DNA from 3 places in the Streptomyces sp. NPDC057302 genome. Region 1 is predicted to be linked to each of the others. Evidence: riboswitches for the same ligand, from Rfam matches in the RefSeq annotation. Region 1 holds a riboswitch; each other region holds the start of a gene.
What was found. A riboswitch is a leader RNA that binds a small molecule or an ion and turns the genes downstream of it on or off. The one in region 1 is predicted to bind thiamine pyrophosphate.

Region 2: linked by a shared signal. The riboswitch ahead of thiO (glycine oxidase ThiO) and the one ahead of ACFUPX_RS06585 (thiamine ABC transporter substrate binding subunit) in region 1 are both predicted to bind thiamine pyrophosphate.
Region 3: linked by a shared signal. The riboswitch ahead of thiC (phosphomethylpyrimidine synthase ThiC) and the one ahead of ACFUPX_RS06585 (thiamine ABC transporter substrate binding subunit) in region 1 are both predicted to bind thiamine pyrophosphate.

The regions. Positions count from the first base shown of each region.
Region 1 is NZ_JBHUZJ010000005.1:211,931-223,109, forward strand. It holds gene dprA (DNA-processing protein DprA) at 1-569, shown strand, start outside; gene whiG (RNA polymerase sigma factor WhiG) at 898-1,740, shown strand; gene ACFUPX_RS06545 (TetR/AcrR family transcriptional regulator) at 1,873-2,430, shown strand; gene ACFUPX_RS06550 (peptidoglycan DD-metalloendopeptidase family protein) at 2,399-3,097, opposite strand; gene rpsB (30S ribosomal protein S2) at 3,380-4,336, shown strand; gene tsf (translation elongation factor Ts) at 4,431-5,267, shown strand; gene pyrH (UMP kinase) at 5,454-6,215, shown strand; gene frr (ribosome recycling factor) at 6,364-6,921, shown strand; gene ACFUPX_RS06575 (phosphatidate cytidylyltransferase) at 6,962-8,035, shown strand; gene rlmN (23S rRNA (adenine(2503)-C(2))-methyltransferase RlmN) at 8,406-9,512, shown strand; TPP riboswitch at 9,533-9,649, shown strand; gene ACFUPX_RS06585 (thiamine ABC transporter substrate binding subunit) at 9,742-10,824, shown strand; gene ACFUPX_RS06590 (ABC transporter permease) at 10,875-11,179, shown strand, end outside.
Region 2 is NZ_JBHUZJ010000048.1:40,030-51,208, forward strand. It holds gene ACFUPX_RS28465 (hypothetical protein) at 1-83, opposite strand, end outside; gene metF (methylenetetrahydrofolate reductase [NAD(P)H]) at 129-1,049, opposite strand; gene thiE (thiamine phosphate synthase) at 1,139-1,795, opposite strand; gene ACFUPX_RS28480 (Rv2175c family DNA-binding protein) at 1,883-2,248, opposite strand; gene ACFUPX_RS28485 (NAD(P)/FAD-dependent oxidoreductase) at 2,315-3,481, opposite strand; TPP riboswitch at 3,666-3,778, shown strand; gene thiO (glycine oxidase ThiO) at 3,776-4,975, shown strand; gene thiS (sulfur carrier protein ThiS) at 4,972-5,190, shown strand; gene ACFUPX_RS28500 (thiazole synthase) at 5,197-5,991, shown strand; gene pknB (Stk1 family PASTA domain-containing Ser/Thr kinase) at 6,083-8,050, shown strand; gene ACFUPX_RS28510 (deoxyribonuclease IV) at 8,124-9,023, shown strand; gene ACFUPX_RS28515 (sulfite oxidase-like oxidoreductase) at 9,046-9,678, opposite strand; gene bfr (bacterioferritin) at 9,853-10,332, shown strand; gene ACFUPX_RS28525 (bacterioferritin-associated ferredoxin) at 10,329-10,580, opposite strand; gene ACFUPX_RS28530 (class II 3-deoxy-7-phosphoheptulonate synthase) at 10,716-11,179, opposite strand, start outside.
Region 3 is NZ_JBHUZJ010000128.1:181-7,884, forward strand. It holds partial or broken gene ACFUPX_RS42170 (substrate-binding domain-containing protein) at 1-210, shown strand, start outside; gene ACFUPX_RS42175 (metallophosphoesterase) at 462-1,547, shown strand; gene ACFUPX_RS42180 (hypothetical protein) at 1,730-2,608, shown strand; gene thiC (phosphomethylpyrimidine synthase ThiC) at 2,673-4,454, opposite strand; TPP riboswitch at 4,447-4,602, opposite strand; gene ACFUPX_RS42190 (YibE/F family protein) at 4,674-6,062, shown strand; gene ACFUPX_RS42195 (SsgA family sporulation/cell division regulator) at 6,123-6,560, opposite strand; gene ACFUPX_RS42200 (IclR family transcriptional regulator) at 6,664-7,377, opposite strand; gene ACFUPX_RS42205 (DUF5326 family protein) at 7,675-7,704, opposite strand, start outside.

The DNA of each region.
Region 1 (11,179 bases):
AGAGGATCGCGGAACAGGGTCTGGTGGTCGGCGAGTTGCCGCCGGGCGACCATCCCACGCCCAGCAGATTCATCCTCCGCAACCGCGTCATCGCCGCTCTCACCAGGGGCAGCGTGGTCGTGGAGGCGGCGTACCGCAGCGGTGCGCTGGTCACCGCCCGCAGTGCGCAGGAGCTCGGCCGGTTCACGATGGGGGTGCCGGGCCCCGCGACCAGCGGTCTCTCGGCGGGGGTGCATGAACTGCTGAGGGGCGACGGCGTCCTGGTGACCGACGCGGCGGAAGTCGTCGAGCTGGTCGGTGACATGGGTGAGCTTGCGCCGGAGCGGCGCGGTCCCGTCGTACCGCGCGATCTGCTCGCCCCGGGCGCCGCGCGTGTCCTGGCGGCGCTGCCCGCCCGGGGGAGCGCGTCGGCCCGGGAGATCGCACTCGGCGCGGGGACGGCGGCCGACGAAGCAGTCGGTCGGCTGTACGAGTTGCGCTCTCTGGGGTTCGTCGAACGACACGGCGACGGCTGGCAGTTGACACGCCAGGCGATTGTGTCGGTTGTCCCGAAGGAAGGAGGCCGGTGACCGAGCGTGTTCGGCCGTCCGGATGAACCCCCGACGGCCTTGGGGCAACGCGCAGTTGGTGCTCCGCGGCCGTCACACAAGGCGACGAGGGGAACTCGGTGGGGCGCCCAGCGGAACGTATCTGCGTACGCGAGATCCCCTATTGTTCGCACACTGCGACACTCCAGTCACGCTACGCTCACAAGGATTCCGACGCGGACAGGCAACCACAGGCAAGCAGACGGACAACCTCATTCACTTCACGCAACCTCACCACCCCGCGGGCGCGGGCGAATCCATCGACTCGCGCGACCTCACCAGTTCACGGCAGAACGGCTCAAGGCGACCAATGCCCCAGCACACCTCAGGGTCCGATCGGGCGGCAGCTCCCCCCGCCGCCCGTAGCGGCGAGCGGCAGCGGCCCCCCGCACCCTCGTCGCTGGACGAGCTGTGGCGGTCGTACAAGGAGACGGGGGACGGGCGGCTGCGCGAGCAGTTGATCCTGCACTACTCGCCGCTGGTGAAGTACGTCGCGGGGCGGGTCAGCGTGGGGCTTCCGCCCAATGTCGAGCAGGCGGACTTCGTCTCGTCCGGGGTGTTCGGGCTCATCGACGCGATCGAGAAGTTCGACATCGAACGGTCCATCAAGTTCGAGACGTACGCGATCACCCGTATCCGTGGCGCGATGATCGACGAACTCCGTGCGCTCGACTGGATTCCCCGGTCCGTGCGGCAGAAGGCGCGCAACGTCGAGCGGGCCTACGCCACGCTCGAGGCGCAGCTGCGGCGTACGCCGTCGGAGAGCGAGGTCGCCCAGGAGATGGGGGTCGCGCTGGAGGAACTGCACGCTGTTTTCAGCCAGTTGTCGCTGGCGAACGTGGTGGCTCTGGAGGAGCTGCTGCACGTCGGTGGCGAGGGCGGCAACCGGCTGAGCCTGATGGACACGCTCGAGGACACCGCGGCCGACAACCCCGTGGAGGTCGCGGAGGACCGCGAGCTGAGGCGGCTGCTCGCGCGCGCGATCAATACGCTGCCGGAGCGGGAGAAGACCGTCGTCACGCTGTACTACTACGAAGGTCTCACCCTCGCCGAGATCGGCAACGTGCTCGGGGTGACGGAGAGCCGGGTGAGTCAGATCCACACGAAATCGGTGCTCCAGCTGCGGGCGAAGCTGGCGAGTTTCGGCCGCTGAGCGCGCTGAATCGTCCCTGCCCGCGGCCTGCGTCGCGCGGTACGGATCCGGGGTTCTCCCCGGGGCATCGACTCCCGTCCCGGCGGCCACGTCCGTAGAGTGGAGGGCGTGCCAAGGATTCGAGCGGCCTCTGTGGCCGAGCACCGGTCGATGCAGCGCGGCGCCCTCCTGGACGCTGCCAGGTCCCTGCTGTCCGAGGGCGGTACGGAGGCGTTGACCTTCCCCGCCCTCGCTGAACGCACGGGGCTCGCGCGCTCATCCGTGTACGAGTACTTCCGGTCGCGGGCCGCGGTCGTGGAGGAGCTGTGCGAGGTTGACTTCCCCGTCTGGGCCGCCGAGGTCTCGGCGGCGATGGAGGGGGCGGACTCCGCCGAGGGCAAGGTCGAGGCGTACGTCCGGCGGCAGCTCGATCTGGTGGGGGACCGGCGGCACCGGGCCGTCGTGGCGATCTCCGCGGCCGAGCTGGACGCGGGGGCGCGGGAGAAGATCCGTGCCGCGCACGGTGGGCTCGTCGCCATGATCGGCGAGGCGTTGCGTGAACTGGGGCATGCCGAGCCCCGGCTCGCGGCGATGCTTCTGCAGGGTGTCGTGGACGCGGCCGTGCGGCGGATCGAGCTCGGAGCCGCTGAGGATCCCTCCGCCATCGTCGAGGCGGCCGTCACCATGGCGCTGCGGGGTGTGCGGGGCTGAGACCCCGACCGGCCGCTTCCGGCAGCGGTACGTCGGCCCCTGGCAGCGGCACGTCGATCACCGGCAGCAGGCGGGAGGCCCCCCGCCGCAGGAGCCACGGCGGCAGCAGCGACAGCGGGTCCAGATACGCGTCCGCCCTCAGCAGACCCCAGTGCAGGCAGCTGCTCGGGCAGTGCGCCGTGGGGAGTTCCAGTACCCCCAGCGTCTCGCCCGCCCTCACCTCGTCGCCCTTCTCGACCGTGGCCCGCACCGGCTCGTACGTCGTGCGCAGGGGTGGATCGCCCGTGCCCGCGAGCTCCACCGAGATCACCCCCCGGCCGGCCACCCGGCCCGCGAAGGAGACCCGGCCCGCAGCCACCGCCCGGACCGCTGCGCCCGGCGGCGCCATGAGGTCCACGCCCCGGTGGCCCCGGCCGTACCCCGTCGCCGGCGGCTCGAAGCCCCGTACGACAGGAGGCCGCACCCCGACGGGCCACGCACGGCCCACCTTCGGCACCGGCTCCGCGCCGCCCGCCTTCACCCCTGGCTCCGCGCCGCCCACCCTCGGCACCGGCACCGGCACCGGCCCCCGCACCGGCCCTCCGGCAGCACCCGCAGGCAGCATCACCGCAGTGATCAGCACCACGGTCAACAGCGCCAGACCCAGCTCTCGTCGCATGTGAGACATGCCAGAACCGTCCCGCGCCCGGCCCCTCCGCGGGGATCATGGCGCGGATCTGTGGACGGCCAGCCGGTTGTGGACATCGGCGTCACCCGCCGCCTCCAGGGTCCCGTACACTTCTTGTGGCGATCCGGGTCACCGGGTCGACTTCGCACGCCCCGACACCAAGCCGTGAAAAGCCTGGTGCCAGCGCCTCTCGGTCCTTAGCGGCACGGCGCAATCGCGGGCGTCAGGCGCGACCGCCGTCCGGCGGACGCGGCACAACCGAGAACACCTAGGAGTACGGCCATGGCCGTCGTCACGATGCGGGAGCTGCTGGAAAGCGGCGTCCACTTCGGTCACCAGACCCGTCGTTGGAACCCGAAGATGAAGCGCTTCATCTTCACGGAGCGCAACGGCATCTACATCATCGACCTGCTCCAGTCGCTGTCGTACATCGACCGCGCCTACGAGTTCGTCAAGGAGACCGTCGCCCACGGCGGCACGGTCATGTTCGTCGGCACGAAGAAGCAGGCGCAGGAGGCCATCGCCGAGCAGGCGACCCGCGTCGGCATGCCCTACGTGAACCAGCGCTGGCTGGGCGGCATGCTCACCAACTTCTCGACCGTCTACAAGCGCCTGCAGCGCCTCAAGGAGCTCGAGCAGATCGACTTCGAGGATGTGGCCGCGTCCGGCCTCACCAAGAAGGAGCTGCTCGTCCTCTCCCGCGAGAAGGCCAAGCTGGAGAAGACCCTCGGCGGTATCCGCGAGATGTCCAAGGTGCCCAGCGCCGTCTGGATCGTGGACACCAAGAAGGAGCACATCGCTGTCGGCGAGGCCCGGAAGCTCAACATTCCGGTCGTCGCGATCCTCGACACGAACTGTGACCCCGACGAGGTCGACTACAAGATCCCGGGCAACGACGACGCGATCCGCTCCGTCACCCTGCTCACCCGCGTGATCGCCGACGCCGTCGCCGAGGGCCTCATCGCCCGTTCCGGTGCCGCCACGGGCGACCAGAAGCCGGGCGAGAAGGCCGCCGCCGAGCCGCTCGCCGAGTGGGAGCGCGACCTCCTCGAGGGCGAGAAGAAGGCCGACGAGCCCAAGGCTGACGAGGCCAAGGCCGACGACGCCAAGGCCGACGACGCCGAGGCCGAGGTCCAGACCTCCGCCGAGACGGAGAAGGTCGCCGACGCCGAGCAGGCCGAGGCCCCCGCCGAGGTTGCCGCCGCCGAGGCGCCCGCCGCGGAGACCGAGCAGGCCTGACCTTCACAGGTTCGGTAGTTGACGGCGGGGGCCCATCAGGCCCCCGCCGTTCACCCGTAGATCTTTCAGACCTTCGAAAGAGAATTTCAGGATCATGGCGAACTACACCGCCGCTGACGTCAAGAAGCTCCGCGAGCTCACGGGCGCCGGCATGATGGACTGCAAGAAGGCGCTCGACGAGGCTGACGGCAGCGTCGACAAGGCCGTCGAGGCCCTGCGCATCAAGGGCCAGAAGGGCGTCGCCAAGCGCGAGGGCCGCTCCGCCGAGAACGGCGCTGTGGTCTCCCTCATCGCCGACGACAACACCTCCGGCGTGATCGTCGAGCTGAAGTGCGAGACGGACTTCGTCGCCAAGGGCGAGAAGTTCCAGGCCGTCGCCAATTCGCTCGCCGCGCACATCGCCAAGACGTCCCCGGCCGACCTCGAGGCGCTTCTCGCGTCCGAGATCGAGTCCGGCAAGACCGTTCAGGCGTACGTCGACGAGGCCAACGCCAACCTCGGCGAGAAGATCGTCCTGGACCGCTTCGCGCAGTTCTCGGGCGCCTTCGTCACCGCGTACATGCACCGCACCATGCCCGACCTGCCCCCGCAGATCGGCGTCCTGGTCGAGCTGGACAAGGCCGACGCGGACCTCGCCAAGGGCATCGCGCAGCACATCGCCGCCTTCGCGCCGAAGTACCTCTCCCGTGAGGACGTTCCGGCCGAGGTCGTCGAGTCCGAGCGTCGCGTCGCCGAGGAGACCACCCGCGCCGAGGGCAAGCCCGAGGCCGCGCTGCCCAAGATCGTCGAGGGTCGCGTCAACGGCTTCTTCAAGGAGGCCACCCTCCTCGGTCAGCCGTACGCGCTCGACAACAAGAAGTCCGTCCAGAAGGTCCTGGACGAGGCCGGTGTCACCCTGAAGCGCTTCTCGCGCATCAAGGTCGGCATCTGAGTCCGTACCGCGATCGACGGTAGACCCCGCTAGGGTCGACAGCGGTCGCCCGCGTACCCCACGTAGTACGCGACGTACGACCGCAGATCTGACGAGGAGGCCATTGCCGAGCATGGGATGCGAACAACACCCCACCGGCAGTGGCCTTCTTCGTATGTGCGCCGAGCAAAAAGAAGCGAGAACTCCATGACCACCAAGGCCGACACAAACAGTGGTGACGACAAAGTCGCCGGTCGTTTCCTGCTGAAGCTCTCCGGTGAGGCATTCGCCGGCGGGGGCGGCCTTGGCGTCGACCCCGATGTGGTGCACGCGATCGCCAAGGAGATCGCCGCGGTCGTACGCGACGGCGCCCAGATCGCGGCCGTCATCGGCGGCGGCAACTTCTTCCGCGGCGCCGAGCTGCAGCAGCGCGGCATGGACCGCGCCCGCTCCGACTACATGGGCATGCTCGGCACGGTCATGAACTGCCTGGCCCTCCAGGACTTCCTGGAGAAGGAAGGCATCGAGTGCCGTGTCCAGACCGCCATCACGATGGGCCAGGTCGCGGAGCCGTACATCCCGCTGCGCGCCGTGCGGCACCTGGAGAAGGGCCGTGTGGTCATCTTCGGCGCCGGCATGGGCATGCCGTACTTCTCCACCGACACGACCGCGGCGCAGCGCGCCCTGGAGATCGACGCCGAGGCCCTGCTCATGGGCAAGAACGGCGTCGACGGGGTCTATGACTCCGACCCCAAGACCAACCCGGACGCGGTGAAGTACGACGCGCTCGGCTACGGCGAGGTCATCACCCGGGACCTGAAGGTCGCCGACATGACCGCCATCACCCTGTGCCGCGACAACAAGCTGCCCATCCTGGTCTTCGAGTTGCTGTCGACCGGCAATATCGCCCGCGCCGTCAAGGGTGAGAAGATCGGCACACTCGTGGGCGACGAGGGCACCCGCGCCTGATCTCGGCGACGCCCCCGAGGGATGGACAAAGCCCTGCCGGTCGGACACGGTGCAGGGAAAGAGACGCGACGCAGCCGACGCCCCATGGACTCCCCCTACTTCACCGTGTGGGGGCGCCCCAGCCCACTCACAACACCAGGAGCAAGTGGTGATCGAAGAGACCCTCCTCGAGGCCGAGGAGAAGATGGAGAAGGCCGTCGTGGTCGCCAAGGAGGACTTCGCCGCGATTCGCACAGGCCGTGCGCACCCGGCGATGTTCAACAAGATCGTGGCTGACTACTACGGCGCCCTTACGCCGATCAATCAGCTGGCCTCGTTCTCGGTGCCCGAGCCGCGGATGGCCGTGGTGACCCCGTTCGACAAGAGCGCGCTGCGCAACATCGAGCAGGCGATCCGCGACTCCGACCTCGGCGTCAACCCCAGCAATGATGGAAACATCATCCGGGTGACGTTCCCGGAGCTGACGCAGGACCGCCGCAAGGAGTACATCAAGGTCGCCAAGACCAAGGCCGAGGACTCCAAGATCTCGATCCGCTCCATCCGCCGCAAGGCCAAGGAGACGATCGACAAGGCGATCAAGGACGGCGACATCGGCGAGGACGAGGGCCGTCGCGCGGAGAAGGAGCTCGACGACACCACCGCGAAGTACGTCGCTCAGGTGGACGAGCTGCTCAAGCACAAGGAAGCCGAGCTGCTCGAGGTCTGAGGGCTAGGGCTCGAGGTCTGAGGACTGAGGAATCCGATCCGTGAACGACTCTTCCTGGGGGGCGCCTCCCAGAACCGGGTACTGGGGGCCGCCCGACCAGGGCCCTGCTCAAGGGGCTGCCCCGGCAGGTCCCGCGTACGATGCGCAAGACGCCCTGTATCCAGCAGAGACGCAGCCCATGCCCATCGTGCCTGACATGCCTGAAGTACCCCGGGAGCCCATGCCCAGCGCATCGCAGCCCGCCCCCGAGGCGCCCCGCGCGCCTGGGGCGCCTCAGACGCCTCAGGCGCCGCAGAAGAAGAGCGCGGGCCGTGATCTCGGGGCGGCCATAGGAGTCGGCGTGGGGCTCGGCGCGGTGATCGTCGCGTCGCTCTTCATCGTGAAGGCCGTCTTCGTCGGCGTCATAGCGGTCGCCGTCGTGGTCGGTCTCTGGGAGCTCACCTCGCGGCTCGAGGAGCGCAAGGGCATCAAGGCGCCGCTGGTCCCGCTGGCGGTGGGCGGCGCCGCGATGGTCGTCGCCGGATACGTCCGCGGGCCCGAGGGCGCCTGGGTCGCCATGGCGCTCACCGCCCTCGCGGTACTCGTCTGGCGGATGACCGAGCCGCCCGACGGCTATCTGAAGGACGTCACGGCGGGCGTCTTCGCGGCGTTCTACGTGCCCTTCCTCGCGACGTTCGTGGCGATGATGCTCACCGCGGACGACGGCGCGATGCGGGTGCTCACGTTCCTGCTCCTGACCGTGGTCAGCGACACCGGGGCGTACGCGATCGGCTGGCGCTTCGGCAAGCACAAGCTGGCCCCGCGCATCAGCCCCGGCAAGACCCGCGAGGGCCTGGTCGGCGCGGTGACGTTCGCGATGGCCGGCGGTGCGCTGTGCATGGAGTTCCTGATCGACGGCGGCACGTGGTGGCAGGGCCTCTTGATCGGCCTCGCCGTCGCCGCGAGCGCGACACTCGGTGACCTCGGCGAATCGATGATCAAGCGGGACCTCGGCATCAAGGACATGGGCACGCTGCTCCCCGGCCACGGCGGCATCATGGACCGCCTCGACTCGCTGCTGCCGACGGCTCCGGTGGTCTGGCTGCTGCTGGTGATCTTCGTAGGGTCCGGCTGACCTGCGCCCGTCTGTACGTGAGGGGCCCGCTGTCCATGGACGGCGGGCCCCTCTCCGTGTCGCTCCGTCTCTCAGCGCCGCCGGGGAATCTTCCACCCGTTCTTGCGCAGCCTGACGAGGATGAACACCGCGCAGAGCACCCACACACCGAGGAAGACCCATTTGAACCACGGGGGGCCTTGCCACTTCTCCGCCAGTTGAACCGATGCGACACAGCAAGAGGTCATTGCTCGCGTATGCCCCCGGTTACCGCCAGGAACCGCCGCCGGGCGGCGCTCTTGCGCGTACAGGTGCCGCCACCGCGCACAGATGGCGCTACGAGGGGCCGTGGCCTGGCCGGGTTCCCGTCGTCTGCGACACTGGATGGACCATGCCTGTACCCGGAGAACTCACCTTCGTCGCGCCCCGCGGAGCCAAGAAGCCGCCGCGGCATCTCGCCGACCTCACGCCCGCCGAGCGCAAGGAAGCCGTCGCCGCTGTCGGCGAGAAACCGTTTCGCGCCAAGCAGCTCTCGCAGCACTACTTCGCGCGGTACGCGCACGACCCGGAGCAGTGGACCGACATTCCCGCCGGTTCGCGCCAGAAGCTGCAAGAGGCGTTGCTGCCTGAGTTGATGTCCGTGGTGCGGCACATCAGCTGTGACGACGACACCACCCGCAAGACGTTGTGGCGTCTGTTTGACGGGACGCTCGTCGAGTCCGTGCTCATGCGCTATCCCGACCGCGTGACGATGTGCATCTCGTCGCAGGCCGGGTGCGGGATGAACTGCCCGTTCTGTGCGACCGGGCAGGCCGGTCTCGACCGGAACCTGACGACCGCCGAGATCGTGCACCAGATCGTGGACGGGATGCGGGCGCTGCGGGACGGGGAGATCCCGGGTGGGCCCGCACGGCTCTCCAACATCGTGTTCATGGGGATGGGCGAGCCGCTCGCCAACTACAACCGGGTCACCGGGGCCATCCGCAGGCTCACCGACCCCGAGCCCGATGGTGTGGGGCTCTCGCAGCGTGGCATCACCGTGTCGACCGTCGGCCTGGTGCCCGCCATCCACCGGTTCGCCGACGAGGGCTTCAAGTGCCGCCTCGCCATCTCGCTGCACGCGCCCGACGACGAGCTCCGCGACACCCTCGTACCCGTCAATACGCGGTGGAACGTGCGTGAGGTCCTTGACGCGGGATGGGAGTACGCCGCCAAGTCGGGGCGTCGGCTGTCGATCGAGTACGCGTTGATCCGGGACATCAACGACCACGCGTGGCGCGGTGACCGGCTCGGGCGGCTGCTCAAGAACAAGCCCGTGCACGTGAACCTGATCCCGCTGAACCCGACGCCGGGCTCGAAGTGGACGGCGTCGCGGCCGGAAGACGAAAAGGCCTTCGTGGATGCCATTGCCGCCCATGGGGTGCCCGTCACTGTTCGTGACACCCGTGGTCAGGAGATCGACGGGGCGTGCGGTCAGCTCGCCGCGTCGGAGCGTTAGTCTGGCCGGAACACATCTTCATATTCCGACAGGGGAGCGCCACAGCGCTGAGAGTGCGGCACCAAGGACAGGATGGCCGCAGACCCTCTGAACCTTGCCCGGGTCATTCCAGGTAGGAAGTTCGGACATCACTCAAGCTGTTGCGCCCTGCCCGCGGCCCCTTCAGGGCTGTGGGCAGGGCCGCGTCTCTTCCTGGTCACTCCAGGAGGAATGAACTCAGTTGAACTCAGTGAGCACCACCAAGAAGGTCACCTTCACCGCTGTCGCGGTCGGCCTCTCGCTCGTCGCGCTATCCGCGTGCGGCTCGTCGGACAGTGGCGACAAGGCCGACTCCAAGAGCGTCACGCTTGTCAGCCACGACTCCTTCAGCGTCTCCAAGGATGTACTGGAGGCGTTCGAGAAGAGTTCCGGTTACAAGGTCAACGTCCTCAAGGACGGGGACGCCGGCGCTGCCGTGAACAAGGCGATCCTGTCGAAGGACAACCCGCAAGGGGACGTCTTCTTCGGTGTCGACAACACGCTTCTCTCGCGCGCGCTCGACAACGACCTCTTCCAGTCGTACGAGGCCAAGGGGTCGGGGCAGGTCCTTCCGCAGTTCCGCGCCGATCAGGGCAAGCATCGCGTCACGCCCGTCGACAGCGGCGACATCTGCGTGAACTACGACAAGAAGTACTTCAAGGACAAGAAGCTGGCGCCGCCGACGTCCTTCGCGGATCTGACCAAGCCCGCCTACAAGGACCTCCTTGTCACCGAGAACGCCTCGACCTCGTCGCCCGGCCTCGGATTCCTCCTCGGCACCGCCGCCGAGTACGGGGACGACGGCTGGCAGGGCTACTGGAAGAAGCTCAAGGCCAACGGCGTCAAGGTCGTCGACGGCTGGGAGCAGGCCTACGACGAGGAGTTCTCCGGGTCCGCCGGGGGGAAGAAGGCCAAGGGCGACCGGCCGCTCGTCGTCTCCTACGCCTCGTCCCCGCCCGTCGAGGTGCTCTACGCCAAGCCGCAGCCCAAGGAGGCGCCGACCGGCGTCGCGACCGGCACCTGCTTCCGGCAGGTCGAGTACGCGGGTCTGCTCGGCAACGCCAAGAACGAGAAGGGCGGCAAGGCGCTGCTCGACTTCCTGATCAGCTCCGAGTTCCAGAACGACATGCCGCTCAACATGTTCGTGAACCCGGTGCGGGAGAAGGCCGAGCTGCCCGAGCTGTTCGTCGAGCACGGTGCGACGATCGACAAGCCGGAGACCCTGGACCCGAAGAAGATCGCCGACAACCGCGAGCAGTGGGTCAAGTCGTGGACCTCGCTCGTACTGAAGTAAGCAGGGCCCGTAAGGGGCTCGCGCGCGGGAGTGCGGCGCGGCTCGGTCTGATGGCCGTGCCCGTCGCGTTCTTCGCGGTCTTCTTCGCCTATCCGGTCGCCGCGATCGTCGCGCGCGGTCTGAAGGTGGGCGGGGAGTGGCAGTTCGGGCGCGTTGTCGATGTCCTCGCGCAGTCCGATGTCCGGCACGTGCTCTGGTTCACCACCTGGCAGGCGCTCGCGTCGACCGCGCTCACGCTGCTCATCGCGCTCCCCGGCGCGTACGTCTTCGCGCGCTTCGAGTTCAGGGGCAAGCAGCTGCTCCGGGCGGTCGTCACGGTGCCGTTCGTGCTGCCGACCGTCGTCGTCGGGACCGC
Region 2 (11,179 bases), on a different contig from region 1:
CGCGCCTTGTACTGCAGCAGCACCTCGCCGAGCAGCCACAGCGCGACGCATCCGAACGCGATGTAGAGGACCGTCCAGCCCATGTACGCCCCTCTCCCCGCGGCCGCCGCCCCCAGGGGTACGGCCGGTCAGGCCTGCGGGTGATGCAGGCCCAGATTCTCGTAGATTTCCAGAGTCGCCGTGGAGTTGTTGAGCGTGATGAAGTGCAGCCCCGGGACACCCTCGGCCAGCAACCGCGCGCAGAACTCCGTCGCGAACTCGATGCCAATGGAGCGTACAGCCGCCGGATCGTCTTTGGCTGTGAGGATGCGCTCTTTGAGAGCCGGAGGGAAGGAAGCGTTGCTGAGCTGGGGCAGCCGCTCCAGCATGCGCACGTTCGTCACCGGCATGATCTCCGGGATGATCGGCGTCGAACAGCCCGCGGCCTCGACCCGGTCGCGAAGACGCAGATACTCCTCCGGGTAGAAGAACATCTGTGTGATCGCGTAGTCGGCGCCCGCGCGGCACTTGTCGACGAAGTGCCGGACGTCGGTGTCCCAGTCGGCCGAGCGCGGATGCATCGCGGGGAAGGCCGCGACGCCCACGCAGAAGTCGCCCGACTCCTTGATCAGCTGGACCAGTTCGGCGGCGTACTCAAGGCCCTTGGGGTGCTTGACCCAGTCGGCGAGGGGATCGCCGGGCGGATCGCCGCGGACCGCGAGCATGTTCCTGATGCCCGCGTCCGCGTACTGCCCGATGATGTTGCGCAGTTCCGCCACGGAGTGGTCGACCGCGGTCAGGTGGGCGACCGGCGTGAGCGTCGAGTCGGCGACGATCTGCTCCGTCTCCTTGACCGTGCCCGCACGCGTCGAGCCGCCCGCTCCGTACGTCACGGAGACGAAACTGGGGGCCACCGCCTCGACCCGGCGCAGGGCGTTCCACAGGTTCCGCTCGCCCTTCTCGGTCTTGGGCGCCGAGAACTCGAACGAATACGTCGTCTTGCCGGTCGCGAGCATGTCGCGCACGGTGCGTGCGCGATCAGATCGGGTGGAAGCAGTGCCTAGGGCCATACGGGCAGGTTAGCGACGGGGTGCCGCCAGCGGCCAATCCCCGTCCAACCTGCGGACAGCCTCCCCGAAGGTTGGCCGAAGATCGCCGATCAGGCCGTACGCAGGCGCTTCGCGAAGTCGGCGGCGGCGGCCGCCGGATCGTCCGCCTCGGTGATCGCCCGTACGACGACGACGCGGCGGGCGCCCGCTTCGAGCACCTCGTCGAGGTTGCCCGCGTCGATGCCGCCGATGGCGAACCACGGGCGGTCCGTGCCGAGCGACGCCGTGTACCGGACCAGGTCGAGTCCGGGGGCGTGCCGGCCCGGCTTGGTGGGGGTCGGCCAGCAGGGTCCGGTGCAGAAGTAGTCCACGCCGTCCTGTGTCGCCGCGGCGGCGGCCTCGGCGTCGGCGTGCGTGGAACGGCCGATGAGGACGTCGTCGCCCAGGAGGCGGCGGGCCGCGGGCACCGGCAGGTCGCCCTGGCCCAGGTGCAGGACGTCGGCGCCGATGGCGTGCGCGACGTCCGCGCGGTCGTTCACCGCGAGGAGCTTGCCGTGCCGGCGGGCGGCGTCGGCGAAGACCTGGAGGTGGTCGAGCTCCTCGGCCGCCTCCATGCCCTTGTCCCGCAGCTGCACGATGTCGACACCGCCACCGCCACCGAGGACGGCGTCGAGGAACTCCGGGAGGTCTCCCTGGCGCTTGCGGGCGTCCACGCACAGATAGAGGCGGGCGTCCGCGAGCTGCTCGCGGGCAGGCTTGGTGGCCATGAAGAGGTCCCCCCGGGGTGTCGGTGGCCTACGGGCCGCGTGTCCCCGGGGGACGCGCGGCCCGCACGCAACGGTTTTCCGTGTCGGTCAGACGGCGAGCGCCTGGGCGCGGCGCTTCACCTCCGTGCCGCGATTCTCGCTCAGAGCCTGCGCGGGGGTGCCGGGCAGGGTCTCGTCGGGAGTGAAGAGCCACTCCAGCATTTCTTCGTCGGAGAAGCCGTCGTCCCGCAGGAGCGTCAGGGTGCCGGTGAGGCCCTTGACGATCTTGTCGCCGTCGATGAAGGCGGACGGCACCGCGAGCGCGCGGTTCTCACCACGGCGCACGGCGATCAGCTGGCCTTCCTTGACCAGCTGGCGCACACGCGTCACCTCGACGTCGAGCATTTCTGCGATGTCGGGGAGGTGCAGCCACTCGGGGACGAGAGCATCAGTCTTTGCGTCAATCTCGGTCACGGGGTCAAGCGTATCTCCGGCCACTGACAGCGGCCGGGCAGCGGGTCCCCTCGCTGACGGCAGCGCCTACGGGAGCACGGCCTTCTTCAGCGGTACCGCGGGGTCCGAGGCCGTCTCCGGGGAGAGGCGGGCGCCCGCCTCGATCAGCTTGCGGCCCTGCGCCAGGTCCCTGGGCCGGCCCACCGCGAGTACGGCGACCAGGGCGCCCCGGCGGAGCCAGCACACAGTCCAGGCGGCGCCCGAGGGGTCGCCGCGCCACACGAGCTCGTCGGCGGACGCGTGGTGTCCCGCGTACTGGACGAAGCGGCCGAACTGCTCGGACCAGAAGTACGGGACGGGGTCGTACGCCGAAGGGGTCTCGCCGATGATGTTCGCCGCCACCGTGCGCGGGCCCTGGAGCGCGTTGTCCCAGTGGTGCACGAGGAGGCGCTCGCCATACCTTCCCGAAGGGAAGGAGGAGCAGTCGCCGACCGCGTACACGTCGGGGTGGGACGTCCGCAGGTGGTCGTCGGCCAGGACCTCCCGGTGGGCGCCCAGGGTGATGCCGGAGTCCGCGAGCCAGTCCGTGGCGGGGCGTGCGCCGATGCCGACGACGACCGCGTCCGCGGGCAGCCGGGTGCCGTCGTCAAGGAGGACGCTGCCGGGCTCGACGCGCTCCACGCGCGCGCTGGTGCGCAGTTCGGCGCCGGAATCGGCGTACCAGGACGTCATCGGCGCCGCGACCTCCGCGGGCAGCGCCCCGGCCAGCGGTCGCTCGGCGGCCTCGACGACGGTGACCGAGCAGCCCGCCTCACGTGCGGCGGTCGCGAACTCGGCGCCGATCCAGCCCGCGCCGACGACCACGATGCGGTGCTGCTCGGCGAGCACGGGCCGCAGCCGCTCGGCGTCGTCGAGGGTGCGCAGCAGATGGACACCGGGGACTCCCGAGGAGCCGGGCAGCAGGATCGGCTGGGCGCCGGTGGCGATGACGAGGGTGTCGTAGGGCACCGGGCCCGACGCGGTGTCCAGCGCGTGGTCCGCGGGGCGCACGCCCGTGACCTCGTGGCCCAGGCTCAGTTCGATGCCGAGCGCCTCGAAGTCGATGTCGAAGGCGGAGCCCTCCGCCTTGCCGAGCAGCACGGCCTTGGACAGCGGCGGCCTGTCGTACGGCTGATGGGGTTCCGCTCCGATCAGGGTGACCGCACCGGCGAACCCCTGCTCGCGCAGGGCCACGGCGGTCTGTACCCCTGCCATCCCCGCGCCGACGACGACTACGCGCCGCTCTGCCTGCCTCCGCTGCTCGCTCACCCGATCACTCTAGGGCGGCGGGTGACGCGCCCCGCAGAGCGCTACGGGGAGATCTATGACACACCGTCACGGCGCATACCCGGACAGCTCCCCTACTGCCCCCGGACACCAGGGGCTAGGGTGGCGGATGCAGAACACTCGCGGGAGCCCGGACGCACCGGGCTGAGAGGGAGGCTGGACGGCCTCCGACCGTACGAACCTGATCCGGGTCATGCCGGCGAAGGGAGGGGCTGGACGCCCATGCATTCACGTACACCACCCCATGGGGCGACGGGGCCGACCGACGTCCTTGTCGTCGGGGGCGGCATCATCGGCCTGGTCACGGCCTGGCGGGCGGCCCAGCGCGGTCTGTCCACCGCGGTCGTGGACCCCGAACCGGGCGGCGGCGCGGCGCAGGTCGCCGCGGGCATGCTGGCCGCCGTCACCGAGCTGCACTACGGCGAGCAGACGCTGCTCGGCCTCAATCTGGCGTCGGCGCAGCGCTATCCCGCGTTCGTGGCCGAGCTGGCGGAGGCCAGCGGTCGCGATCTCGGCTACCGCGCGTGCGGCACGCTCGCCGTCGCGCTCGACTCCGACGACCGCGCCCACCTGCGCGAACTGCACGCCCTCCAGGAGCGGTCGGGGCTCACGTCCGAGTGGCTGAGCGGGCGCGAGTGCCGCCGCCTCGAACCGATGCTCGCGCCTGGCGTCCGCGGCGGCCTCCGGGTGGACGGCGATCACCAGGTCGACCCGCGCAGGCTCGCGGCGGCGCTGCTCGTGGCCTGCGAGCGGGCGGGAGTGGTCTTCCACCGTGTGTGGGCGGAGCGCCTGACGGTCGCCGGAGACCGGGCCACCGGCATCGTCCTCACCGACGGCACCGCCCTGGAGGCCGGCCAGACCGTGCTCGCGGCGGGCAGCCTCAGCGGGCGCCTCGCCGGGGTCCCCGAGGGCGTCCTGCCTCCCGTGCGTCCCGTGAAGGGGCAGGTGCTGCGGCTCACGGTGCCGAAGCGGTACGCGCCGTTCCTGAGCCGCACCGTGCGCGCCGTCGTGCGCGGCAGCCACGTCTATCTGGTGCCGCGCGAGAACGGCGAGCTCGTCGTCGGCGCGACCAGCGAGGAGCTCGGCTGGGACACGACGGTCACCGCGGGCGGCGTGTATGAGCTGCTCCGGGACGCCCACGAGCTCGTACCGGGCATCACGGAACTGCCGCTGACCGAGACCCGCGCGGGCCTGCGCCCCGGCTCCCCCGACAACGCGCCGCTGCTCGGCCCGAGCGCGCTGTCCGGCCTCCAGCTGGCCACCGGCCACTACCGCAACGGCGTCCTGCTGACGCCCATCACCGGTGACGTCATGGCGCACGCCCTGACCACCGGTGAACTGCCCGACGAGGCGCGGGGGTTCACCCCCCGGCGCTTCACCGGCAGTCCCCTCACGAAGCGCTTCATGGAGCAGCCCGCATGACTCTCTCAGCCGTAACAGCCGTCTCCGTCAACGGAGAGGCGCGCGACGTGGCCGCGGGCACCACCCTCGAAGCCCTCGTCGCCACCCTCACCGCGGCCCCGTCCGGGGTCGCCGCCGCGCTCAACGAAACCGTCGTGCCGCGCACCCGGTGGTCCACCACCGCGCTCACCGAAGGGGACCGCGTCGAGGTCCTCACCGCGGTCCAGGGAGGCTGAACCGACATGGCAGACGACCCCTTCCTCATCGGCGGGCTCACCCTCTCCTCGCGTCTGATCATGGGTACGGGCGGTGCGCCGAGCCTGGACGTCCTGGAGCGTTCCCTCGTCGCCTCCGGCACGGAGCTGACGACGGTCGCGATGCGCCGCCTCGATCCCGGTGTGCAGGGCTCGGTGCTCTCCGTCCTGGAGCGGCTGGGCATCCGGGTCCTGCCGAACACGGCGGGCTGCTTCACCGCGGGCGAGGCCGTCCTGACCGCCCGGCTCGCGCGGGAGGCGCTCGGCACCGACCTGGTCAAGCTGGAGGTCATCGCGGACGAGCGGACGCTGCTGCCCGACCCGATCGAGCTCATCGACGCCGCCGAGACCCTGGTCGACGACGGCTTCACGGTCCTTCCGTACACGAACGACGACCCGGTGCTCGCCCGCAAGCTGGAGGACGTGGGCTGCGCGGCGATCATGCCGCTCGGCTCCCCCATCGGCTCCGGGCTCGGCATCCGCAACCCGCACAACTTCCAGCTGATCGTGGAGCACGCACGCGTGCCGGTGATTCTGGACGCGGGGGCGGGAACGGCGTCCGACGCGGCGCTCGCGATGGAACTGGGGTGCGCGGGTGTGATGCTCGCCTCCGCCGTGACCCGGGCGCAGGAGCCGGTCCTCATGGCCGAGGGCATGCGGCACGGGGTCGAGGCGGGGCGGCTCGCGTACCGGGCCGGGCGGATCCCCAGGCGGCACTTCGCCGAGGCCTCCTCGCCAGCGGAGGGGATGGCCCGGCTCGATCCGGAGCGGCCCGCCTTCTGAGCGTCGCGCGCCTGTTACAGCTCGGCTGCAGTCCCGGTCCGAGCCGGACCGGGCGGGCAACCCTGTCAGCGGTGGCTCGTAGACTCCCTTCGTGGACACGACCCTTCAGGACCCGCTCCTCGGGCAGGTGCTCGACGGCCGCTATCGCGTGGACGGGCGGATCGCGGTCGGCGGGATGGCCACGGTCTACCGGGCCGTGGACACCCGCCTCGACCGCGTGCTCGCGCTCAAGGTGATGCACCCGACGCTGGCCGCCGACGTCTCGTTCGTCGACCGCTTCATCCGCGAGGCGAAGTCGATCGCCCGGCTCTCGCACCCGAACGTGGTGGGGGTGTACGACCAGGGCGCCGACGGTGCGTACGTCTATCTCGCGATGGAGTACGTGGCCGGTTGCACCCTGCGTGACGTGCTCCGCGAGCGCGGCGCCCTGCAGCCGCGCGCGGCCCTCGACATCCTGGAGCCGGTCCTCGCCGCGCTCGGCGCCGCGCACCGCGCGGGGTTCGTGCACCGCGACATGAAGCCGGAGAACGTCCTCATAGGGGATGACGGCCGGGTCAAGGTCGCCGACTTCGGGCTCGTGCGCGCGGTGGACACCGTCACGAACACGACGGGCACGGTCCTTGGCACGGTCTCCTATCTCGCCCCCGAGCAGATAGAGCACGGCACGGCCGACACACGCGTGGACGTGTACGCGTGCGGGGTCGTGCTCTACGAAATGCTGACCGGCGCCAAGCCGCACTCCGGTGAGTCGCCCGCCCAGGTGCTCTACCAGCACCTCCACGAGGACGTGCCGCCGCCGTCCGCGGTGGTTCCGGGACTCGCCGTCGAGCTCGACGACCTGGTCGCGTCCGCCACCGCCCGCACGCCCGACGTCCGCCCGCACGACGCGGTGGCGCTCCTCGGGCAGGCCAGGGACGCGCGGGCCGCGCTCTCCCTGGAGCAGCTGGACGCGGTGCCGCCGCAGGCGCACAGCACCGGACACGACAACGCCGACGACCGTACGAGCGTGATTCCGCGCTCGGCGCGGTCCGTGCAGCTGCCGCTGCCCACGGACGGCGATCAGGGCCCCGAGGACCGGCGCGACCGCGAGGACCAGCTCAACCGCACCAGCATCCTGGCGACACCGCCGCCCGCTCCACCGGCCGCCCCCGACCGCAGGCGGCGGCCCAACCCGCGCCGCGGCGTCCTGGCGATCGTCGCCGCCGTCCTTCTCGCGCTCGGTCTCGGCGCGGGCGTCTGGTACATCAATTCCGGCCAGTTCACCAAGGTCCCGCCGCTCCTGGCGAAGACCGAGTCAGCGGCCAAGAAGCGGCTCGGCGAGGCCGGACTCGACGTGAAGGACGTCAAGCGCGCGTACAGCGACACCGACAAGCGGGGCACGGTCATGGCCACCAACCCCGGGGCGGGCGAGCGCATCCGTGACAACGGCAGCGTGACGCTGACCATCTCCAGGGGCCCCGAGATCGTGAAGGTCCCCGACCTCTCGGGTACCTCCCTGGCGGAGGCCAAGGACAAACTCAAGGATGCCGGGCTCGCACCCGGGATGACGAACAAGGCCTTCAGCGAGGAGATCCGCAAGGGCTCCGTGATCGGTACGGACCCGAAGTCGGGCACCAAGCGCAAGGCGGGCTCCGCCATCACGCTCACCGTCAGCAAGGGCCCCGAGGTCGAGGTCCCCGACGTCACCGGCGACTCCCAGGCCGACGCGACCTCCGACCTGGAGGACGCGGGCCTCAAGGTCAAGATCGAGCAGAAGCGGGTCCACTCCGACGAGGACAAGGGCACCGTCGTCGACCAGTCCCCCCGGGAGGGCCAGAAGCGGCTCGCCGAGGGCGACACGGTCACGCTGACGCTCTCCAAGGGCCCGGAGATGATCGAGGTCCCGGACGTCGAGGGCATGAGCGTCGACGAGGCCACGCAGGAGCTGGAGGCCGAGGGCTTCGACGTCGACGAGGACCGCGGCATCCTCGGCATCTTCGGGGACACGGTCAAGGGCCAGTCGGTGGACGGCGGCGACAAGGCGCCCAAGGGGTCCACGATCACCATCGAGATCCGCTGAGCCCGGCCGGGGCCCTGCCGCCCCGGCCGGTCCGGCGGCAGGGCGCCCCCGCGCCCATGCCACCCTTGAACGCGTGAGCAGCGACAAGTCCCCCAGCACCGTGGCCCAGAGCCTCGCCTCCCGCAATCCCGTCGGCGGCCATGTCCCCGTGGCCGGCGGTCTCGCCTCCGTAGGGCTTTCGTATGCCAGGGAGCTCGGCGCCGAGGCCGTCCAGGTCTTCGTGGCCAATCCGCGCGGCTGGGCGACCCCGCCCGGCAACCCGAAGCAGGACGAAGCGTTCCGCGCGGCCTGCGCCGCCGAGAACATTCCGGCGTACGTCCACGCGCCCTACCTCATCAACTTCGGCTCGCACACCGAGGCGACCGCCGAGAAGTCGGTGGAGTCCCTGCGCCACTCGCTGCGCCGGGGCCGCGAGATCGGCGCGCTCGGCGTCGTCGTGCACACCGGCTCGGCGACCGGCGGCCGGGACCGCGCCGTCGCGCTGCGCCAGGTGCGCGAGCGGCTGCTGCCGCTGCTGGACGAGCTGACGCACGAGGACGACCCCTTCCTCCTCCTGGAGTCGACCGCGGGCCAGGGCTTCTCGCTCTGCTCCCGCACCTGGGACTTCGGCCCGTACTTCGAGGCGCTGGACGCCCATCCGAAGCTGGGCGTGTGCCTGGACACCTGCCACATCTTCGCGGCGGGCCACGATCTGACCGGCCCGAGCGGCATGAAGCAGACCCTCGACCTGCTGGTCGACACGGTGGGCGAGGGCCGCCTGAAGCTGGTGCACGCCAACGACTCCAAGGACGTGGTCGGCGCCCACAAGGACCGCCACGAGAACATCGGCACCGGCCACATCGGCGAGGAGCCCTTCCGCGAGCTGATGCTGCACCCCGCCACCGAGAACGTACCGCTGATCATCGAGACGCCCGGCGGCAAGGAAGGGCACGCGGCGGACGTGGCGCGCCTGAAGGAGCTCAGGAGCATCTGAGCGCCCTGGGGCGGCGGCGGGACTAGAGCTCGGGGCCGTCCCCGGGCTCTTCCTGGTAGGAGTAGCGCTGCTCGGTCCAGGGGTCGCCGACGTTGTGATAGCCGCGCTCCTCCCAGAAGCCGCGGCGGTCGGCGGTCATGTACTCGACACCGCGGACCCACTTGGGGCCCTTCCAGGCATACAGATGGGGCACCACGAGCCGCAGCGGAAACCCGTGCTCCGCGGTCAGCAGCTCGCCCCCTTTGTGGGTGGCGAAGATCGCGCGCTCGTCCATGAAGTCGGCCATGCGCAGATTCGAGCTGAAGCCGTACTCGGCCCAGACCATCACGTGTGTGGCGTCGGGCGCGGGCGGCGCGATCTCCAGCAGCGCCCGCGCGGACACACCGCCCCATTCGGCGCCGAGCATGCTGAACTTCGTGACGCAGTGCAGATCACCGGTCACGGTGGCGTACGGAAGGGCCGAGAACTCCTCGTGCGTCCAGCAGTGCTTGTCGCCGTCGGCGGTGGCCCCGAAGACCCTGAACTCCCACCGCTCCGGGCGGAACTTCGGCACCGGGCCGTAGTGCGTGACCGGCCAGCCCCGCTGGAGCCGCTGCCCCGGTGGAAGCTCCGGCTCCACTGCTCCCCGTGATGCGCGATCCGCCGGCTGACCCATGTCTACATCCTGACAGACCGGGGAAGGTGGACGTGACCAGGAGGCCGCCGACAGGCGCCGACCGGACGCTGATTGGGGCAACTCCTACTAAGCGTGCACTTACTGGACGGCCTCTCGCACCGGTGCAAGGATGCGCGGAACCTGCCCAGTTACCACGTGGAAGGAGCCTCTGCGATGCAGGGCGACCCCGAGGTCATCGAATTTCTCAACGAGCAGCTGACCGCCGAACTCACGGCGATCAACCAGTACTTTCTCCACGCCAAGATGCAGGAGAACTTCGGCTGGCCCAAGCTCGCGAAGTACACCCGGTCCGAGTCGATCGACGAGATGAAGCACGCGGAGATCCTGACCGACCGGATTCTCTTCCTCGACGGCCTGCCCAATTATCAGCGGCTCTTCCACGTGCGCGTGGGGCAGACCGTCACGGAGATGTTCCAGGCCGACCGGCAGATCGAGGCGGAGGCGATCGACCGCCTCAGGCGCGGCATCGAGGTGATGCGCGGCAAGGGAGACGTCACTTCCGCGAATATCTTCGAGTCGATCCTCGCGGACGAGGAGCACCACGTCGACTATCTCGACACCCAGCTCGAACTGGTCGAGAAGCTGGGCGAGCCGCTCTACATCTCGCAGCTCATCGAGCAGCCGGAGAGCTAGGCGGCCTCGTCCAGGCCCGTGAGGACGGGCGCACCCTGGTCGGCCAGCTCCCTGCGGGGGCACGTGCCCCGGCCCAGGAGCGCCTGAATGCTGCGTACACACGAACCGCAGTCGGTGCCCGCCTTGCTGGCGGACGCTATCTGGCGGGGTGTGCAGGCACCGTCCGCCGCGTGCTTCTTCACCTGCGCCTCGGTCACTCCGAAGCAGTTGCAGACGTACACGCGGTTCACCTCCCGGGCAGGATTCATCGGCGGCGCCGTCCCGATTAATCGGTGAGGCTAACCTAACCTTACCCACGACCCCGGGTCCACAAAAGCCCCGATACGCCGGTGGGGCACGGATCACATGGATCCGTGCCCCACCGCCGCGTCTTTCGGGAATATCTACTGGTCGCGGTACATCTCCGCCACCAGGAAGGCCAGGTCCAGGGACTGGCTGCGGTTCAGGCGCGGGTCGCAGGCCGTCTCGTAGCGCTGGTGCAGGTCGTCGACGAAGATCTCGTCGCCGCCGCCCACGCACTCGGTGACGTCGTCACCGGTGAGCTCGACGTGGATGCCGCCCGGGTGCGTGCCCAGGCCCTTGTGGACCTCGAAGAAGCCCTTGACCTCGTCGAGCACGTCGTCGAAGCGGCGGGTCTTGTGACCCGATGCCGCCTCGAAGGTGTTGCCGTGCATCGGGTCGGTGACCCAGGCGACGGTCGCGCCGGAGGCCGTGACCTTCTCGACCAGCTCGGGGAGCTTGTCCCGGACCTTGTCGGCGCCCATGCGGACGATGAAGGTGAGGCGGCCGGGCTCGCGGTCCGGGTCGAGGCGCTCGATGTACTGCAGCGCCTCCTCCGCGGTCGTCG
Region 3 (7,704 bases), on a different contig from region 1:
ACCACCGAACCGCCCATCACCACGCTCTCGCTCAAACCACGACGCATCGGCACCGCCGTCGTCCAACTCCTCATCGACGCCATCGAAGGCCTGGACTCGGGCCGCCCCGTCGAGCAGGTGATACCGACGGAGCTGATCGTGCGCACCTCATCCCAGCGACGTCCACCGCGTACGACGGTCAGCCCACCCCGCTCACCCGGACCCGGTTGAGCGGGCCGCTCGGCGGGGAGAACCCCCGTCAACCGGGACCGCCCGGAACGGCCCGGCCGTGATCTGTGGGGAAACCCCTACCCAATTCGGGAGAAAACCTCGGTGAACTGGGGTTCAGCACTGATTCACCACCCCTGGTGCACCACACAGCGCGAGCCGCATTCCTATGATGGGCGGACGACACCGCGGGCCGCTGCGACCAAGCAGTCCGATCTCGGTGCAGATGCGGCGCAATGGTGGTGGAGGGGTCGATGACTCAGGGGGCCGGTCAGGGACCCGATGTGCGGACGGCGACGTTGCGCGACTTCCGCGTTCCGGCGTACGTCCATGAGACCGGTCCGGTCCAGGGGGGTTCGGCGGGTATGGCGGCTCCGGGCGCCCCGGGGGACACCCCTGTGGCGACGGACGACGGCTACACCCCCACCCAGCGCGACCTGCCCGTCATCAACCGCGGCGACACCGTGCAAGTGGAGGTGCAGGCCATGCCCGAGCCTCCGCAGGCGCCGGCGTCCGAGGAACACGGCCCGCTGTTCGTCGTGGGCGATGTGCACGGCTATCTGGACGAGCTGCTCGGCGCGCTCCAGGAGCAGGGCCTCATCGACGCCGAGGGCGACTGGTCCGCGGGCAACGCGCGCCTGTGGTTCCTCGGCGACTTCACCGACCGTGGCCCGGACGGCATCGGCGTCATCGACCTCGTGATGCGCCTTTCCGCGCAGGCCGCCGCCGCGGGCGGCTACTGCAAGGCCCTGATGGGCAACCACGAGCTGCTCCTGCTCGGCGCGAAGCGGTTCGGCGACACCCCGGTCAACTCGGGCGCGGGCACGGCCACCTTCCAGGCCGCCTGGCTCCTGAACGGCGGCCAGAAGACCGACATGGAGCGCCTCGAGGACCACCATCTGCAGTGGATGGCCCGCCTGGACGCGATCGAGTCGGAGGACGGGCATCTCCTGATGCACTCCGACACGACCGTCTATCTGGATTACGGCGACTCGATCGAAGCCGTGAACGACACGGTCCGCGAGACCCTCACGCGCAACGACGCGGACGAGTGCTGGGACCTCTTCCGGAAGTTCACCAAGCGCTTCGCCTTCCGCGACGAGTCGGGCCCCTCTGCCGTACGCGAACTCCTCGACATGTACGGCGGCCATCGCGTCGTGCATGGCCACAGCCCCATCCCGTATCTGCTCGGCGATGTCGGCTCGGAGGATGACTCGGACGGCGGCGGACCCGTCATCGAGGGGCCGCACATCTACGCAGGCGGACTGGCCATCGCCATGGACGGCGGCGTGACCATGGCCGGAAAGCTGCTGGTCTGCCAACTACCCCTGGATAACTGAGCGTTCCTGGGGCAGGTGCACCCCTACACGATCACGCAGGCCAAGGGGCCTTTTTCTGGAAACCCCCTGTCACCGCGTGCCGTCACGGCTCTACCATCGGCTTATCCGTAGCAGGCTCCCCTCCGTTTCTGCCCGACGGCTCGCAGCCATGCGAGCTCCCAAGCCCTACGGAGCATCGGGGGATGCACATGAACAGCGCTCCACACCTGCTCAATGAGGACCGCCCCGAGTACGAGCGGATCCTTGATGAGGCGCTGCGCACCGCACCGAACCGTCCTGATCTCGCCGCAATGGGCGAGCGGCTCAATCCCGAACAGCTGCGCACGATGGCGCTGAACGCCACCGCGCTGATCACGGCCGCCGCCACGACCGAGTACACGCACTATGTGAAGATCCGCGAAGAACTGCGCGACAGCGGATCTGCCGCACCATCGATCAGGGAGCGGAGCCCCGAGGGACCGGCGGAAGCCGGCTCCGGCGGCCTCGGTCTCGCCACGACGATGGGAGAGGTCACCGCCCAGGCTTCCGGGGCGGGGGCCATCGCCGTCGTCGCGGTGCTCGCGCCCGTCCTCGCCGGGGCGGCCGCCGCGATCTTCCTGCTCGTCGGCTACATCCTGAAGATGCTCAACCCCGAGCCCGCCTTCGCGGACACCCTGCTCACCGCGGGATGGCTGTTCGGCGCGCTCACCGCAGGGGGCATCCTGATCGCCGCGATCGGCCTGCTCCTGACCGCCCTGCGCAACGGCTCCACCTCGCTCCTGGCCGGTTCGCACGGCGAACAGAACGAGGAAGTGGCCCGCGCCAGGGAAGCCTGGGGCGAGGCGCTCCTGGAGCGCGGCCTCCTGCCGTTCCTGCGGGAGGCCCTGGCGGATCCGGGTACGGCGGCGCACGCGGCCCGTACGCCGTCGGCGGATCCCAGCAGCCGGATGCCTCAACTCGGCTACCACAGGCCCGGATTCAGCAGCCCGGACGGCGGCCCGGCGGCGGGTCCGCGCCCGAGCTTCTCGAGCCCGGACTTCTCGAGCCCGGACTTCGGCGGTCCCGACCACAAGCCGGAGTAGGACGCGAGGGCGCCTCGGGCGGGCACCAGTAGGAGCCCGCCCGAAGCGCCACGCACCGCGCCGGTCAGTCGGCGATCGGCAGGTACACGCGGTTTCCGGCTGCCGCGAACTCCTTGGACTTCTGGTCCATGCCCGCCGCGATCTCGTCCTGCGTGCCGCCGTGCTCACGCCGGATGTCGTGCGAGATCTTCATGCTGCAGAACTTCGGCCCGCACATCGAGCAGAAGTGCGCCGTCTTCGCGGGCTCCGCGGGCAGCGTCTCGTCGTGGAACTCGCGAGCCGTGACGGGGTCGAGGGCCAGGTTGAACTGGTCCTCCCAGCGGAACTCGAAGCGCGCGTCCGAGAGCGCGTCGTCCCAGTCCTGCGCGCCCGGGTGCCCCTTGGCGAGGTCCGCCGCGTGGGCCGCGATCTTGTACGTGATGACGCCGGTCTTCACGTCGTCGCGGTTGGGCAGGCCCAGGTGCTCCTTGGGCGTGACGTAGCAGAGCATCGCCGTGCCCCACCAGCCGATCATCGCGGCGCCGATGCCGGAGGTGATGTGGTCGTACGCGGGCGCGATGTCGGTGGTCAGCGGGCCCAGCGTGTAGAACGGCGCCTCCTCGCAGATCTCCTGCTGAAGGTCGATGTTCTCCTTGATCTTGTGCATCGGGACGTGCCCCGGGCCCTCGATCATCGTCTGTACGTTGTGACGCTTGGCGATCGTGTTGAGTTCCCCGAGGGTGCGCAACTCGGCGAACTGCGCCTCGTCGTTGGCGTCCGCGATCGAACCGGGGCGCAGTCCGTCGCCGAGCGAGTACGTCACGTCGTAGGACGCGAGGATCTCGCAGAGCTCCTCGAAGTTCTCGTAGAGGAAGCTCTCCTTGTGGTGCGCGAGGCACCAGGCCGCCATGATCGAGCCACCGCGCGAGACGATGCCGGTCTTGCGGTTGGCGGTCAGCGGGACGTACGGAAGGCGCACGCCCGCGTGGACCGTCATGTAGTCCACGCCCTGTTCGGCCTGCTCGATGACCGTGTCCTTGTAGATGTCCCAGGTCAGCGCCTCGGCCTGGCCGTCGACCTTCTCCAGGGCCTGGTAGAGCGGCACGGTCCCGATGGGGACGGGGGAGTTGCGCAGGACCCACTCGCGGGTGGTGTGGATGTTGCGCCCGGTGGACAGGTCCATGACCGTGTCGGCGCCCCACTTGGTCGCCCAGGTCATCTTGTCCACCTCCTCCTCGATGGAGGAGGTGACCGCGGAGTTGCCGATGTTGGCGTTCACCTTCACCAGGAACTTCTTGCCGATGATCATCGGCTCGATCTCCGGGTGGTTGACGTTGGCGGGGATCACCGCGCGGCCCGCGGCGACCTCCGCGCGCACGACCTCGGGGTCTAGGTTCTCGCGGATCCCGATGAACTCCATCTCGGGCGTGATCTCACCGCGGCGGGCGTACGCGAGCTGCGTCACCGCCTGGCCCGCGCGCCCCCTGCGCGGCTGGCGCGGGCGGCCGGGGAAGACCGCGTCGAGGTTCTTCAGGCCCCCGCGCGGCGAGGTGTGCTTGATGCCGTCGTCCTCGGGGCGGGGCGGGCGGCCCGTGTACTCCTCGGTGTCGCCGCGGGCGATGATCCAGTTCTCGCGCAGGGGCGCGAGGCCCCTGCGGACGTCGGTGTCGATGGACTCGTCGGTGTAAGGACCCGAAGTGTCGTACAGGGTCACGGCCTTGCCGTTGGTGAGGTGCACCTGGCGGACCGGCACCCGCAGGTCGGGGCGCGAGCCCTCGACATACGCCTTGTGCCAGCCGATGGACTTCCCGGCCTCGTCGCTCTGGTTCTGCTTCGAGGCAGGCGTGCGTGCGTCCGCTGCGGTCATGAGACCTACTCCCTACGCCGGCATTACCCGGTAACAGGTTCGGCGGTCGACGCAGCGAATTCCGTACGGCTCGTGCACTATTTGTGCCGCTTCGTACGGAGGTCAGCGCCCTCTCAGCCCGGTGCTCCGAGCTCCCGCGATTGCAAAGGTGGCTCCACGCTAGCGTCCTATCGGGCGCGCTGAACAGAGGGCCCCCTCCGTTCTTGCGATGATCGGGCAGTGACCACCACTGAGCCGCCGTCCCAGCCGCCCGCCCCGAACGTGCCGCCGGACCCGCATGGCCACTCCCACAGCCATGGTCCGGCCGCGCCCGTCTCCAAGCATCTGCGCAAGGTCATCGCCGCCGTGCTGATTCCTTTCGCCACGGCGGTCGTCGTGGGGCTCGCGGTGTTCTGGCCCGGCGGCGCACCCGACCACGCGCGCACCGGCGTCGGCTTCGACCGGCAGACCCAGTCGGCCGACGTGACGAAGGTGCGAGAACTCCCCTGCAAGGACGTGAACGCCTCGCAGACCCCGCCGAACGGCGACACCTCCACCGCCGAGGGACAGTCCGCGCAGTCCCGTGCGAAGGGCGTCTGCAAGAAGGCGACGATCGAGGTGACCAGCGGCAACGACAAGGGCCGCACCTTCACCGAGATCGTCCAGCCGGACTCACCGCGGCAGTTGCGCCAGGGCCAGCAGGTGGTGGTCGCCTACGAGCCCACGGCCCCCGAGGCGCTGCAGTACTCGGTCACCGACGTGAACCGGAAGTTCCCCATGGCGCTGCTCGCCGGGATCTTCGCGCTCGCCGTCGTCGTGGTGGGACGGCTGCGCGGCCTCATGGCCCTGATCGCCCTGGCGTTGAGCTTCCTGGTCCTGACGTTCTTCATCCTGCCCGCGATCCTTCAGGGCTCGAACCCGCTGGTCGTGGCGGTGATCGGGGCCAGCGCCATCATGCTGATCGCGCTCTACCTGTGCCACGGTCTGACGGCACGAACATCGGTCGCGGTCCTGGGCACGCTGATCTCGCTGCTCCTCATCGGCCTCCTCGGCTCGCTCTTCATCGGCTGGGCATCGCTGACGGGCAACACGGACGACAACACGGGCCTGATCCACGGCCTGTATCCGTCCATCGACATGAGCGGCCTGCTGCTCGCCGGTGTCATCATCGGCTCGCTCGGCGTGCTGGACGACGTGACGGTGACGCAGACGTCCGCCGTCTGGGAACTGCACCAGGCCAACCCCACGATGGGCTGGCGCGGTCTGTACGGCGCGGCCATCCGCATCGGCCGCGATCACATCGCCTCGGTCGTCAACACCCTCGTCCTGGCCTACGCGGGCGCGGCGCTGCCCCTGCTGCTGCTCTTCTCGATCGCGCAGAGCAGCGTGGGCACGGTGGCCAACAGTGAGCTGGTGGCCGAGGAGATCGTGCGCACCCTGGTCGGCTCGATCGGCCTGGTCGCCTCGGTACCGGTGACTACCGCGCTCGCGGCCCTGGTGGTCTCGGCCGACCGTTCGACCCCGGCGGCCGCCGCGGTCCGGACGGGAGGCTCGGCCCACCCCGGAAGCGGCGCCACCCCGGCAGCCAAGCAGAGCCGTAGCGGAAAAGGCCGGCGCCGCAAGGCCTGAGCCTTGGATGCCACGAAATGCAGCAATCTGCCGTCGGCTTGGCCCTTCGGCTCGCGGAGGTCAACCCGCGCTCTGCTCCTCGGCGAGGATCCGGTCCAGCGCCTCGTCCAGATGCGTCTCCAGGTCGGCGAGCGCCCGCTCCTGCCCCAGCGGAACCAGCTTGTCCGTACGGTCCAGGAAAGCGAGCAGCGGCGGGATCCCCACCCGGAAGAGCGCCTGGTCCGAACCGACCTGAAGCCTGATCAGCGCCTCGTCGAGCAGCTCGGGATCGGTGGGCGCGATGTGCACATCCCCGTCGCCACACGCCCCGCCCACCCCGTCGACCAGCAGCTCCCGCCCGAAAGCCCAGGTCACAGGGGCGTCCCCGGGGAGGTGGAAGGTCAGCCGGACGGCGTAGGGATCACCGCTTTCGTAACGCAGCTCCACCGGGATGCGAAACGACAGCTCCTCGGAAACGAGGAAGCTCATCATGACCTCTGCCTGGACCGACTCGCGCATCGCCCGCCTACCCCGTCGCTAAAGCTCGACTGGCCAGGAACCAACTCCCTGACACTCATGGCATCTTGCTTAACGTACACATCAGATCACAAGGAGTGAGTTTTCAGATGCTGATAGAGAAGGCAAGTGTCCCCAGTAGCCTCCCGAGCTCATTCTGCAACCGTTCCGCTGCAGGTAGTAGCCGATCTGCTTGATAAGCGGGCACGGAAATCGCCATGGTGGCCGCCGTGTTGCCCGCAGTGATCGGAATCGCGGCGCAGACCGTGCCCAACGCGTACTCCTGACGCTCCACCACGGGCTCCATCCGGCCCATCCCCTCCAGGCGGCGCAGAAAACTCCGGTCGTCACGGACCGAGTACGGAGTGATCGACTGCACCGGATAGCGGGAGAGGTGGTCCTGACGCCGCTCGTCGTCGAGTTGGGCGAGCAGACACTGCCCGATCGCGTGGGCGTGTCCTGTCTCGCGGAAGTCGGCCCACTCCTCCACCGCCGGATTCCCCGGCGTGTCCGCCACAGCCACGACCTCGATCTCGCCTTCGCGGTAGACGGCGAAATACACCGGCACCCCGATGGCGTCACGCCAGTGCTCCAGGGCTTCGCCGATCATGCCGCGACGATTCTGCTGCGCCCCGCTCGCGCTCAGCCGCTCAGCCGCCTCGCCGAGCACGAACACGCCCTTGTCCCGGCGCAGATAGCCCTCGTGCGTCAGCGTGCGCAGCAGGTGGTAGGCCGTGGGCAGCGCTAGCCCTGCCTCCCGGGCCAACTGCTTGGCAGGCGCGCCCTCCTGATGTGCGGAAGCGGCTTCCAGCAACCGCATCGCCCGCTGTACCGAGCCAATGAGGGTCGGCGCGGCGGCAGTTGTCGCCGTGACGATCGGCTGTGGCCCGAACGAGGGGTCGTTGGAGGAGGTGTCGGCGGGTGTGGCGTCGACCGTGGCCAAGGTTCACTCCCGAAACGCGTGGGGGTTCCGCCCGTGCCCGGGATACACGGGTGGGAGCGCAGTGCGCCCGAGCGGGGCTCACCCCGCGTCGGTTTTCGGACTCTAACCGCTGGCCGACGGCCTAAGCCCGCGCACCGGGAAACTTCCCCCACCCGAGCGAACTGTTGCGAGAAATCACCAGTCGCCGCGCGAAGACGTCGAGCC